3 regions of the Cronobacter muytjensii ATCC 51329 genome follow, and region 2 is predicted to be linked to each of the others. Evidence: predicted binding sites of a transcription regulator. Region 2 holds the regulator's gene; each other region holds the start of a gene.
What was found. Region 2 encodes PhoB, which activates phosphate uptake and scavenging genes when phosphate is short. Its sites were predicted from a motif close to CTGTCATAAAACTGNCNNAT; they were not measured.

Region 1 (4,190 bases), 310 kb from region 2:
CGGCACAATGCCATGCTCTTCGTTGTATGCCTGCTGCTTCTCACGACGGCGTTCGGTTTCGCTAATCGCTCTGGCCATCGACGGCGTAATTTTATCGCCGTAGAGAATCGCTTTACCGTTGACGTTACGCGCCGCGCGGCCAATGGTCTGAATAAGCGAGCGCTCGGAACGCAGGAAGCCCTCTTTGTCGGCGTCAAGAATAGCCACCAGCGACACTTCCGGCATATCCAGCCCTTCTCGCAGCAGGTTAATGCCCACCAGCACGTCAAATTCACCCAGCCGCAGGTCGCGGATGATTTCCATACGCTCCACGGTATCGATGTCAGAGTGCAGGTAGCGCACCTTCTCGCCGTGCTCTTCCAGATATTCGGTTAAATCTTCGGCCATTCGCTTGGTGAGCGTCGTCACCAGCACGCGTTCGTTGATAGCGACGCGTTTGCGGATTTCCGACAGCAGATCGTCCACCTGCGTCGCCACCGGACGCACTTCGATAATCGGGTCGAGCAGCCCGGTCGGGCGCACCACCTGATCGATAATCTCGCCGCCCGATTTTTCGAGCTCATAGTTGCCGGGCGTCGCCGACACATAGACGGTCTGCGGCGCCAGCGCCTCAAATTCTTCAAACTTCAGCGGACGGTTATCCAGCGCCGACGGCAGTCGAAAGCCATACTCCACCAGCGTCTCTTTGCGCGCCCGGTCGCCGCGGAACATCCCGCCGATTTGCGGAATGGTCACGTGCGATTCGTCGATAACCAGCAGCCCGTCCGCCGGCAGATAGTCAAACAGCGTTGGCGGCGCCTCGCCCGGCCCACGCCCGGAGAGATAGCGCGAATAGTTTTCGATGCCCGAGCAATATCCAAGCTCGTTCATCATTTCGAGATCGAACTGGGTGCGCTGGGTCAGACGCTGCTCTTCCAGCAACTTGTTGTTCTCAAGCAGCACCTTACGACGCTCCGCCAGCTCCACTTTGATCTCTTCCATCGCCTGCACGATGCGCTCGCGCGGGGTGACGTAGTGCGTTTTCGGGTAGACGGTGAAACGCTGGATAATGGAATCCACGGTGCCGGTCAGCGGGTCGAACAGCGACAGCCGCTCCACCTCTTCGTCAAACAGCTCGACGCGCAGCGCCAGGTCGTCCGATTCCGCCGGGAAGATATCGATCACTTCGCCGCGCACGCGGAAGGTGCCGCGCTGAAACGCCTGATCGTTGCGGGTATATTGCAGCTCCGCCAGTCGACGCAGAATCGCGCGCTGGTCAATGATCATCCCTTTGGTGAGATGCAGCATCATTTTCAGATAGAGATCCGGATCGCCCAGACCGTAAATCGCCGACACCGACGCCACCACAACCACATCGCGCCGCTCCAGCAACGCTTTGGTCGCCGACAGACGCATCTGCTCAATATGCTCGTTCACCGACGCGTCCTTTTCGATAAAGGTGTCGGAGCTCGGCACATAGGCTTCCGGCTGGTAGTAGTCGTAGTAGGAGACGAAATACTCGACAGCATTCTCCGGGAAGAATTCTTTCATCTCGCCGTAAAGTTGCGCCGCCAGCGTTTTGTTAGGCGCCAGTACCATCGTCGGGCGCTGCAAATCGGCGATAACGTTCGCCATGGTGAAGGTCTTACCCGAGCCCGTCACCCCAAGCAGCGTCTGGTGCGCCAGCCCGTCCTCCAGCCCTTCCTTGATGCGGCGGATAGCCTCTGGCTGGTCGCCGGAAGGTTTGAAAGCGGAGTTGAGTTTGAACGGTTTGCTCATGAAGAAACACCTGATGAAGATTCGCGCGGAACAGAGCGTTAATTGTACTCACCGCAGCGATTTTTGCCAGCGATAAATACTGGATATAAAATCAGTAGCCGGTTAGCGGATGTTGTCTCTGTCGCGCTTTTACCGGCAGGAATGAAGAAAATTTGCCCGCTTGCGAGATAAAACACTGCCGGGTAGCGGTTATCCCCAGAACTTTTTGTCCTTTAACATTTGTCAAGCGAAGCTGTGATACTTTTGTTGCAGCAGATGACACTTTTCCTTCAGCGCTTGCTTTTAATTAACCTGCTAATTTAAAACGATTTTTCATAAAAGACGGCTTTCGCGCCAGATCGGGTGAAACCCGCATCGGCTCTCGCTTACGGCGCGTTTTCTAACTCTAATGCACAAGGTTATCCACAGGAATAGTGGATAACTGCCTCCAGCCCTGAAAGCGCGCCGCGTGGGCTATTCACTCTGAACCCCCGCGTCTGGCTCAGAAAAAATTTTTCCCGCCTGGTTTTCGCCATATTTACGTCCTCTGACGGGCGCCTGTGGCGCGATCCCATTCACAGATTTTTGCTTAGCTTTTGCCCCGCGCTGCACCAAAACCACGCTAAGCCTGGCACTCAAAACGTGCACGCCGACAGGCTTTCGCCAGGATAACGCACTGGCTTGCCGGCGCTCCTTTAGGTTTAGTCTCAATTCCTGGCCCGATCAAAGGTGTTTTCACTGGCTGGCAAGAGAATTGCAATACCCCTGTTACCGGAACGACACCCGCTTCCCGTCCTTGCCGGGGAGCGAAGCAGGATGCGTGGGCAGACCGGGGAAGTCAGAGCGCGACCCGCGTTTACGCGCGGCGCGCCAACGCCGTTTTTCGATACCCTGTCTGAAGGAGAAGCGCCATGTTAAGTCTGCACGCGGTTAACCACTTTTACGGCACGCAGCATACCCTGTGGGACGTCAGCCTTGATTTACTGCCGGGGGAGTGCACCTGCGTCATCGGCGCGCCGGGCATGGGAAAGACCACGTTGTTGAACTGCATCGCCGGGCATTTACCGGTGAAAAGCGGCAGTATTCTCTGGCGCGAGGCCGGATGCGCGCCGCAGGAGTTAATGCGCGTCGGGGCGCAGGCGCGCGCGGCGCTGGGCATCGGTTATGTGCCGCAGGAACGGCGCTATTTTTCGCAGCTCACCGTCGAAGAAAATCTGCATATCGCCCTGCTCGCGCAGCCCCGGACCGGAGCCACCCTGCCGGAGCCGGTGTTTGACCTTTTCCCGGCGCTGTATGACGAGCGCCACGCGCAGGCCTCGCGCCTGACGCCGGAAGTGGCGCACCAGCTGACTCTTGCCCAGGCGCTGGTGACGCGTCCGCGCCTGCTCATCCTTGATGAACCGACGCGCGGGCTTGGGCAGAAATTTATTCCGCGACTGGGCGATATTCTGGTGCGGCTTAACCGCGAATGGGGAATGAGCCTGCTGCTGGTGGAGCGCCACCTGGCGTTTATCCGCCGGGTGGCGGATCGCTTCTGTCTGCTGCATCGCGGGCGCGCCGTGGCCCGCGGCAGCGTGGCGCAGTTAACCGATGCGCGCATGACGCACTGGATAACGCCCTGAGGCGTTAACGCGCCAGTTTCCCTACATCAATCCACTGCGCGGCGGGCGTCACGTCCGGCTCCGCGCCCAGCCACGGGATCTCGCCAAGCATCGGCGCCGGCAGCAGGCGTTGCAGCGTGGCGAGATAGTCCTGATGACGACGGCCCGGCGGTTGCACATCGTTCGCCACCCAGCCCGCAAGACGCAGCCCGGCGGCCTGCACCGCCTGCGCGGTCAGCAGCGCATGGTTGATGCAGCCAAGCTTTACGCCGACCACCAGGATAACCGGCAGACGCTCCTGCTGCGCCCAGTCGGCAAAGGTGGCGTCGTCGGTGAGCGGCGTAAACCAGCCGCCCGCGCCTTCCACCAGCACCCAGTCGGCCTGCTGCTCCAGCGCGCGAAGGCCTGCGGACATCACCGCGAAATCAATCGGCTGCCCCTCTTCCCGGCTCGCGATGTGCGGCGAGGTCGGCTCCCCGAACGTCAGCGGATTGACCTGCTCGTAACGCAGCGCCACGCTGCTGTGTCGCTGTAACGAGAGCGCATCGCTGTTGCGAAGCCCTTCCGGCGCCATTTCGCTGCCCGAGGCAACCGGTTTGTAGCCCGCCGCGCGCCGTCCGGCAGCCTTCGCCGCTTCGAGCAGCGCGCAGCTGGCGACGGTTTTGCCCACTTCAGTATCGGTTCCGGTAATAAACCAGCGTTCAGTCACGTTTAATCACTCCAGAAATCAGGTGGTAAGTCAGCGGGAAGCGGCCATCCTGTCGCGGCCAGGCCTCTTCCAGCGCACGCAACTGGCGGCGCGTGAGCGTGCGGCTCTCGCGTCCGGCGTGCAGATGGGTGGCGCCGATGCCC
Region 2 (4,190 bases):
AAACTCCACCTCCGCCAGACATTCGGCGGTGTCGCGGGTCATTAAATCGTTCTGGCTTTGCGACAGCGCGTTCAGACGCGGCGTGCGGTGATAGAGCGCAAGGCAGATGGCGTCAAGCAGCGTGGTTTTGCCCGCGCCGGTCGGGCCGGTAATGGCGAACAGTCCGTTGCTGGCGAACGGCTCGGCGGTGAAGTCGATTTTCCATTCGCCTTTGAGTGAATTCAGGTTTTTCAGCCGCAGGGTTAAGATTTTCATGCCTCGTCTTCCTCGTGCAGGCTCTCCAGCGTGCGGGCGAACAGCGTGCGCAGCCGCGCCCGCTCTGGTTCTTCCAGCGCTTCCAGATCCAGGCGGCGCTCAAACACTTCTTCCACGCCCAGTTCGCTGAGGGTTTCAGTGCTGAGCGTGCCAAGTGCGCGCTCGCGCATCTCGCGGCTGCGACGCAGCAGGACGACTTCCACCGGCAGGCTTTCGGTAAGCTGGCTTATCTGGCGGTGCATGTCGTGCAGGAACTCTCCGGTGTCAATTTCAATATCGAGCCAGACTTTCGGCTCGTCGGGCGCGTCGCGCCACTGTTCGAGCTGGGCGGTGATGGACGCCAGGCTGCCTTTTAAGACCGCCAGCGGCTGGCTGACCGGCACCGGGAGCGCCGTGACGTCGCGCAGTTTGCCGTCGGCGAACTCCACCAGAAACACGCTTTTCTCTTTGCCGGTTTCATCAAAGCTCAGCGCAATCGGCGAGCCGCTGTAGCGGATATGCTCGCAGCCCGCGACCTTCTGGGCGCGGTGGATATGGCCAAGCGCGATGTAATCGGCGGGCGGAAAGCGATCCGCCGGAAACGCGTCGAGCGTGCCTATATAGATGTCGCGTACCGCGTCACTTTTCGTCACGCCGACGGTCGTGAGATGGCCGGTGGCGATAATCGGCAGATTACGCTCGCCGCGAAGCTGGCAGGCGGCCTCGTAGCACTGTTGATAGTGCTGGCTGATGGCCTCCAGCAGTTGCTGCTGTTTTTCGCGCCCCGACTGGCCGCTAAGGCTGCGCAGCACATCGCGCGGGCGCAAAAACGGAATGGGGCAGAGCACCGCGCCGGGCTCGCCGTCGCGCCGGTATAATAAGGTGGCCTGACTTTCCGGCGTCAGCCGGGCGCTGGCGATCACCTGCGTGTTAAGGCAGGCGAGCAGCTCGCGGGATTCATTCAGCGTCGCCACCGAATCGTGGTTGCCGCCCAGCACGATAAGCGGACAGTTCGTCGCCTGCAGTTTGACGACAAAGCGGTTGTAGAGCTCGCGCGCATAGCTCGGCGGCGCGCCGGTATCAAAAATGTCGCCTGCGACGATAATCGCGTCCACCTGATGCTCGATGGCAGCGCCGAGGAGCCAGTCGAGAAAGGCTTCATGCTCGGCGGCGCGGCTTTTGGCATAAAAATTTTGACCAAGATGCCAGTCTGAGGTATGCAGAATACGCATGGGATGCCCTGTGGCGAAAAAGCGAGAAGGGGATTATAAACATCCGGTACGGCGAGTGTCCTGTTTCGTCGCGCCGCGCGGTTTTTTCGCCTGCGCTGACAGGTCATCTTACGGTCATCTTTTTCATAAATCTGTCATAAATCTGACGCATAATGGCGCCGCATTACATTCTGTTTACTTTATTTAACAGGGCTAATCATGGCGAGACGTATTCTGGTCGTTGAAGATGAAGCACCTATCCGCGAGATGGTATGCTTCGTACTGGAACAAAATGGCTTCCAGCCGGTGGAAGCGGAAGATTATGACAGTGCGGTGAATCAACTCAATGAGCCCTGGCCGGATCTGATTTTGCTGGACTGGATGCTGCCTGGCGGATCGGGGATCCAGTTTATTAAACATATCAAACGCGAAGCGCTGACTCGCGAGATCCCGGTCGTGATGCTGACCGCGCGCGGCGAAGAAGAAGATCGCGTACGCGGTCTGGAAACGGGCGCGGATGATTACATTACCAAGCCGTTCTCCCCGAAAGAACTGGTGGCGCGCATCAAAGCCGTCATGCGCCGCATCTCCCCGATGGCGGTGGATGAAGTCATTGAAATGCAGGGCTTAAGTCTCGATCCATCATCGCACCGCGTGATGACCGGCGAAAATCCCCTCGACATGGGGCCAACGGAATTCAAACTGTTACACTTCTTTATGACGCACCCGGAGCGCGTTTACAGCCGCGAACAGCTGCTGAACCACGTCTGGGGTACGAATGTGTATGTGGAAGATCGCACTGTCGATGTGCATATCCGCCGCCTGCGCAAGGCGCTGGAACATAGCGGTCATGACAGAATGGTACAAACGGTGCGCGGTACGGGTTATCGGTTCTCGACCCGTTTTTAAACCCAAAACAGGAGTGTGACGCGTGCTGGAACGGCTGTCATGGAAAAGACTGGTGCTGGAGCTGTTGCTTAGCTGTATTCCGGCGCTGGTTCTCGGGGCGATATTCGGCTATCTGGCATGGTTTTTACTGGCGGCAGTGACCGGATTGCTCATCTGGCATTTCTGGAATCTGCTGCGCCTTTCCTGGTGGCTGTGGGTGGATCGCAGCATGACGCCGCCGCCTGGCAGCGGCAGCTGGGAGCCGCTGCTCTACGGGCTGCACCAGATGCAGTTGCGCAATAAAAAGCGTCGCCGTGAGCTGGGCAATCTTATCAAACGCTTTCGCAGCGGCGCGGAATCGCTGCCGGACGCCGTGGTGCTGACCACGGAAGAGGGCGCCATCTTCTGGTGTAACGGTCTTGCGCAACAGCTGCTTGGCCTGCGGTGGCCCGACGATAACGGGCAGAACATCCTTAACCTTCTGCGCTACCCGGAGTTCACCAGCTATCTGCGCGGCCAGGATTTCAACCGACCGCTGCATCTGGTGCTCAATAACGGGCGTCATCTTGAGTTTCGCGTGATGCCATACAGTGAAGAGCAGTTGCTGATGGTGGCGCGCGATGTCACACAGATGCATCAGCTCGAAGGCGCGCGACGCAACTTCTTTGCAAACGTCAGCCATGAGTTGCGCACGCCGCTGACCGTGTTGCAGGGCTATCTTGAGATGATGCATGAGCAGACGCTCGAAGGGCCGCTGCGTGAAAAAGCGCTGCATACCATGCGCGAGCAAACCTACCGGATGGAAGGCCTGGTAAAACAGCTACTGACGCTGTCGAAAATCGAGGCGGCGCCCGCGATGCAGCTCAACGAAACCATCGATGTGCCGATGATGCTGCGTGTCGTGGAGCGCGAAGCGCAGACGCTCAGCCAGCAGAAGCATACCTTTACGTTTGAGGTGGAACCACAGCTTAAAGTGCTTGGCAACGATGAGCAGTTGCGCAGCGCGATTTCCAACCTGGTCTATAACGCGGTGAACCATACGCCTGCGGGCACGCATATCACGGTGCGCTGGGAGCACACGCCGCATGGCGCGCGCTTTAGCGTGTCGGATACCGGGCCTGGGATCGCGGCGGAGCATATTCCTCGCCTGACGGAGCGCTTTTACCGGGTGGACAAAGCGCGCTCGCGCCAGACCGGCGGTAGCGGGTTAGGACTCGCGATTGTAAAACACGCGCTGACGCATCATGACGCGCGACTGGAGATTGAAAGTACGCCCGGCAAAGGAACGACGTTTTCGTTTCTGCTGCCGGAAAGACTCATTGCCGCCGCGCCTGCCAAAGCGGTTTCTGTAGTGTAACTCGTCACGTCTGCTTTCCGGGGCCAGCCATAAGCTGGCCTTATTCATTTTTTATCCACCTTGCAGCGCTTTTTACATCGTTTGTTGCTTTTTTGCTCGCGCGAATCGCCGGAGGTTTTTTAGGAAATTAGATTTTATCACTGCCCCGAAACTTAGATCTGGCATAAAGGTCTGGTTTTACGATCCCGTCTTGCCTTTAAACGTTATAAGCGTTTAAATTGCGCCCCTGCTATTGCCAGACCGACTGTTTTTGCGTGGTAAACTGAAAAACAATTCTTCGCCAGCGTAATCGGGAAGCATATCCCGCTGTCGCCGTCTGAAATAGCCGCGTTTTCGTCAGGCAACTGACGGTAAAAAATATTTATTTCAACACCACATCCACAGGCAGTAAATCTTATGACCCATCAGTTAAAATCGCGCGACATTATCGCACTGGGGTTTATGACCTTTGCGCTGTTCGTCGGCGCGGGTAACATCATTTTCCCTCCTATGGTTGGTTT
Region 3 (4,190 bases), 1.9 Mb from region 2:
CAGGACACTTACGATCAGCAGACTATTCAGTTTGACGATCAGGTGGATGTGGTGTTCGAACTCCAGCCTAGCGGTACGGCGAGCCAGAACGGCACGGCAAATCAGGGAACCGCACCTGCGGCGACCAACGCGCCCTCGCAACAGTAAACAAAAAACCCGCCATCCGGCGGGTTTTTTAATCCTGACGCAATACCTTGCGCCCATACTCCAGCAGCGCGTCGGTGACCTTGCGCATCATGCGGCTCTCCGGCGCGAAGCGGTGCCAGAACAGCATCCGGCGCTGGTACAGCCCTGGCGTGAGATCGATAAGCTCGCCGCTTTGCAGCTCTTTTTCTATCTGAAGATGCGGGATCATACAGCAGGTGGTGCCCTGACGAGCCAGCTGTACGAATGCCTCTGACGAATTCACGATATGGCAGGGAACGCTACCGGGCGGCAGGTCGAAATTCTGCTGTAAAAAGGCCTGGTGCATATCATCCAGATGGTCAAACGCGACGGCGGGCGCTTTCAGCAGCGACGCGCGGTTGACGCCGTTCGGGAAATAGCGATCGGCGAAAGCTTTCGAGGCGACGAACAGATAGTCCAGCGCGCCCAGTTGATCGACGAGACAGCTCGGCAGGGCCTGGGGCTGAATACTCACCGCGCCTACTACTTCGCCACGGCGTAAACGCTCCTGGGTGCGGGTTTCATCTTCCACCTGCAGATTCAGGCGCACGGGCGAATCGGCCAGCACCGGTGCCAGCGCGGGCAAAAGCCAGGTCGCAAGACTGTCGGCGTTGACCGCAAGCGATAACAGCAGCGGCGTCGAGCCGGTTTGTTCGTCGCCCAGCCACTCCTCCTCCAGCAACTCCACCTGACGCAGCAGCGCCAGCAGCTTTTGCCCCTGTTCAGTCGGGCGCGGCGGCACGGTACGGACCAGCAGCGGCTGGCCGAATGTGTTTTCCAGCTGTTTGATACGTTGCGATACGGCGGACTGCGTAATACACAGCTTTTGTGCGGCGCGCTCAAATCCGCGCTCTCTTATCACCGCATCCAGCGCCTGTAGTGTTCTGTAGTCCGGGCGTTTCATCTCTGTGGTGTGCTCCCTGTCTCGTTATCTGTCGCACTATGACATAAATTTGCGATGGATACAGACCCAAACGCAAACATCGGAGCTGTGCCGCAGAATGACTGACCCACTGGGCTGCGGCTTGTTCTATAATGCGCGACAGTTTTCACACCACAGGCAAAACTCTCATGACGCAGGATGAACTTAAAAAAGCCGTCGGCTGGGCCGCGCTTCAGTATGTCGAGCCGGGCACGATTGTCGGTGTCGGCACCGGCTCCACCGCCGCGCATTTTATCGACGCGCTGGGCACCATGAAAAACGAGATTGAAGGGGCGGTTTCCAGCTCTGACGCCTCGACCGAAAAACTGAAAAGCTTAGGCATCACTGTTTTTGATCTCAATGAAGTCGATACGCTCGGCATCTATGTGGATGGCGCGGACGAGATTAACGGCCAGATGCAGATGATCAAAGGCGGCGGCGCGGCGCTGACCCGTGAGAAAATCATCGCATCGGTCGCGCAGAAGTTCATCTGTATCGCCGATGCGTCCAAGCAGGTGGATGTACTCGGCAACTTCCCGCTGCCGGTGGAAGTGATCCCGATGGCCCGCAGCGCCGTGGCGCGCCAGCTGGTGAAACTCGGCGGGCGTCCGGAGTATCGCCAGGGCGTGGTGACCGACAACGGCAACGTGATCCTCGACGTGTACGGTATGACCATTCTCGACCCGATCGCACTTGAGAACGCGATTAATGCGATTCCGGGCGTGGTGACAGTCGGGCTGTTTGCGAACCGCGGCGCGGACGTGGCGCTGATCGGCACGGCGGACGGCGTGAAAACCATCGTAAAATGATCTGACCGGGGCGTCGCGGCGCCCCGCTGAAAAAAAATTTCCCCGGCGTGAAATTTGGTGACATCTCTCACATTTTTGTTTCCATCCTGTTAATCCTTCCGTCATATTTCTGCCATGCCATATTTTGTCCTGCCTTTTATCTTTCCGTGATATTTCTTCAACATCGCGACGCAAACGTTCATATTGCCGGGAACGCAAATTTTGATATGTTGGCAGAAGGCTGGCTTATTTCAGCTTCATAACAGTTCAGACAAGACAGGGTCGGGAAATGGCAAAAGTATCGCTGGAGAAAGACAAAATTAAATTCTTGCTGGTGGAAGGCGTTCACCAGAAAGCCATCGATAGCCTGCGCGCCGCAGGTTATACCAATATTGAATATCATAAGGGCGCGCTCGACAGCGAGCAGCTGAAAGCGTCCATCCGCGATGCGCATTTTATCGGCCTGCGATCCCGTACTCATCTGACTGAAGAGATTTTCGCCGCCGCGGAAAAACTGGTGGCGGTCGGTTGCTTCTGCATCGGCACCAACCAGGTGGATCTGGACGCGGCAGCGAAGCGCGGCATCCCGGTCTTTAATGCGCCGTTCTCTAACACCCGTTCGGTTGCCGAACTGGTTATCGGCGAACTGCTGCTGCTGCTGCGCGGTATTCCGGAAGCGAATGCCAAAGCGCATCGCGGTATCTGGAACAAACTGGCGACGGGCTCTTATGAAGCGCGCGGCAAAAAGCTGGGGATCATCGGCTACGGCCATATCGGCACGCAGCTCGGCATCCTGGCGGAATCGCTGGGCATGAACGTCTTTTTCTACGATATCGAAAGCAAACTGCCGCTTGGCAACGCCACGCAGGTGCAGCATCTCTCCGATTTGCTCAATATGAGCGACGTGGTGAGCCTGCATGTGCCGGAAAATGCGTCGACCAAAAACATGATTGGCGCGGAAGAGCTGGCGCTGATGAAGCCCGGCGCGCTGCTGATTAACGCCGCGCGCGGTACGGTGGTGGATATCCCGGCGCTTTGCGACGCGCTCTCTCGCAAGCATCTTGCGGGCGCGGCGATTGATGTGTTCCCGGTCGAGCCTGCGACTAACAGCGATCCGTTTAACTCGCCGCTGTGCGAGTTTGACAACGTCATCCTGACGCCGCATATCGGCGGCTCAACCCAGGAAGCGCAGGAAAATATCGGTCTGGAAGTGGCGGGCAAGCTCGCGAAGTACTCCGATAATGGCTCTACGCTTTCGGCGGTGAATTTCCCTGAAGTTTCTCTGCCGTTGCACGGCGGCAGCGTTAGCCGCCTGTTGCATATTCATGAAAACCGTCCTGGCGTGCTGACCGCCATTAACCAGATTTTCGCCGAACAGGGCATCAACATCGCCGCACAGTTCCTGCAAACCACCCCTCAGATGGGCTATGTGGTTATTGATGTCGACGCGTCGGAAGAGGTAGCGAACAAAGCGCTGCAAAGCATGAAGGCCATTGCGGGTACTATTCGCGCTCGTCTGCTGTACTAATGCCGTTCGTCGGGCGGCGTAACGCTGCCCGGCCTGCAATATCGGCGCGTAAGCCGGGTATGCGTAACGCAACCCGGCTTTTCTTTTCCTCAGGTTTTTCTTTTACCAAAGCCAGGTTTTACCCGGCGTCACCACCGCGGGTAGTGGAATATCCCACTCTTCCACCGGCAGGCTTTCCACCTGCTGGCAGTCGTGCGCGTAACCGACCGGGAAGAATCCGTGGTCGCGCCAGTGTTGCAGGGTGCGATCGTAAAAACCGCCGCCCATGCCGAGGCGTTGTCCCGTGCGGTCGAACGCGACCAACGGCGTTATCAAGACGTCGAGGCGGTCTAAAGGCAGCACATGGCGTACATCCAGCGCAGGCTCAAGAATTTTCAGACGATTCGTCGCAAGCAGGCTATCCGGCAGATAGCGCAGGAACAAAAGATTACCGGGGCTGAAAGGGTGAAGCACCGGCAGGTAGACCTGCTTCCCGGCGCGCCACAGACCTTCAATCAGCGGGCGGGTGTCGAGTTCACCATCAAAGGAGAGAAATACCGCGACGGTGCGCGCCTCAACGACCGGGGCGAAGCCCAGCATGCGTGCAGCGGCCCGTTCGGCGAAATGCGCCTGTTGTTCGGCCGTCAGCGCGCGGCGCTGTTGACGTATTGTTTTACGGATTTGTTGTCGAAGGTCGGCACTAACAGGAAGTTGCGTCATGGTAGTAAAGGAAGGGGAATCTCCGAGATGCCGCCGCAGGCTGTAACCCTTGAACCCGCGGTTCAAGGTGAATGCGTCGTCACGGTTT

Region 1: uvrB (excinuclease ABC subunit UvrB) is a predicted target of PhoB. The motif match lies at 1,991-2,010, and genes of this name have one in related genera.
Region 3: serA (phosphoglycerate dehydrogenase) is a predicted target of PhoB. The motif match lies at 2,122-2,141, and genes of this name have one in related genera.

The regions. Positions count from the first base shown of each region.
Region 1 covers NZ_CP012268.1:2,657,748-2,661,937, forward strand. Annotated here, with positions in the region: gene uvrB (excinuclease ABC subunit UvrB) at 1-1,758, opposite strand, end outside; gene AFK63_RS12295 (ABC transporter ATP-binding protein) at 2,649-3,359, shown strand; gene bioD (dethiobiotin synthase) at 3,364-4,047, opposite strand; gene bioC (malonyl-ACP O-methyltransferase BioC) at 4,040-4,190, opposite strand, start outside.
Region 2 covers NZ_CP012268.1:2,970,960-2,975,149, reverse strand. Annotated here, with positions in the region: gene sbcC (exonuclease subunit SbcC) at 1-255, opposite strand, end outside; gene sbcD (exonuclease subunit SbcD) at 252-1,466, opposite strand; gene phoB (phosphate response regulator transcription factor PhoB) at 1,665-2,354, shown strand; gene phoR (phosphate regulon sensor histidine kinase PhoR) at 2,377-3,690, shown strand; gene brnQ (branched-chain amino acid transporter carrier protein BrnQ) at 4,087-4,190, shown strand, end outside.
Region 3 covers NZ_CP012268.1:458,378-462,567, forward strand. Annotated here, with positions in the region: gene AFK63_RS02245 (oxidative stress defense protein) at 1-147, shown strand, start outside; gene argP (DNA-binding transcriptional regulator ArgP) at 176-1,069, opposite strand; gene rpiA (ribose-5-phosphate isomerase RpiA) at 1,237-1,896, shown strand; gene serA (phosphoglycerate dehydrogenase) at 2,165-3,403, shown strand; gene AFK63_RS02265 (5-formyltetrahydrofolate cyclo-ligase) at 3,506-4,102, opposite strand; RNA gene ssrS (6S RNA) at 4,118-4,190, opposite strand, start outside.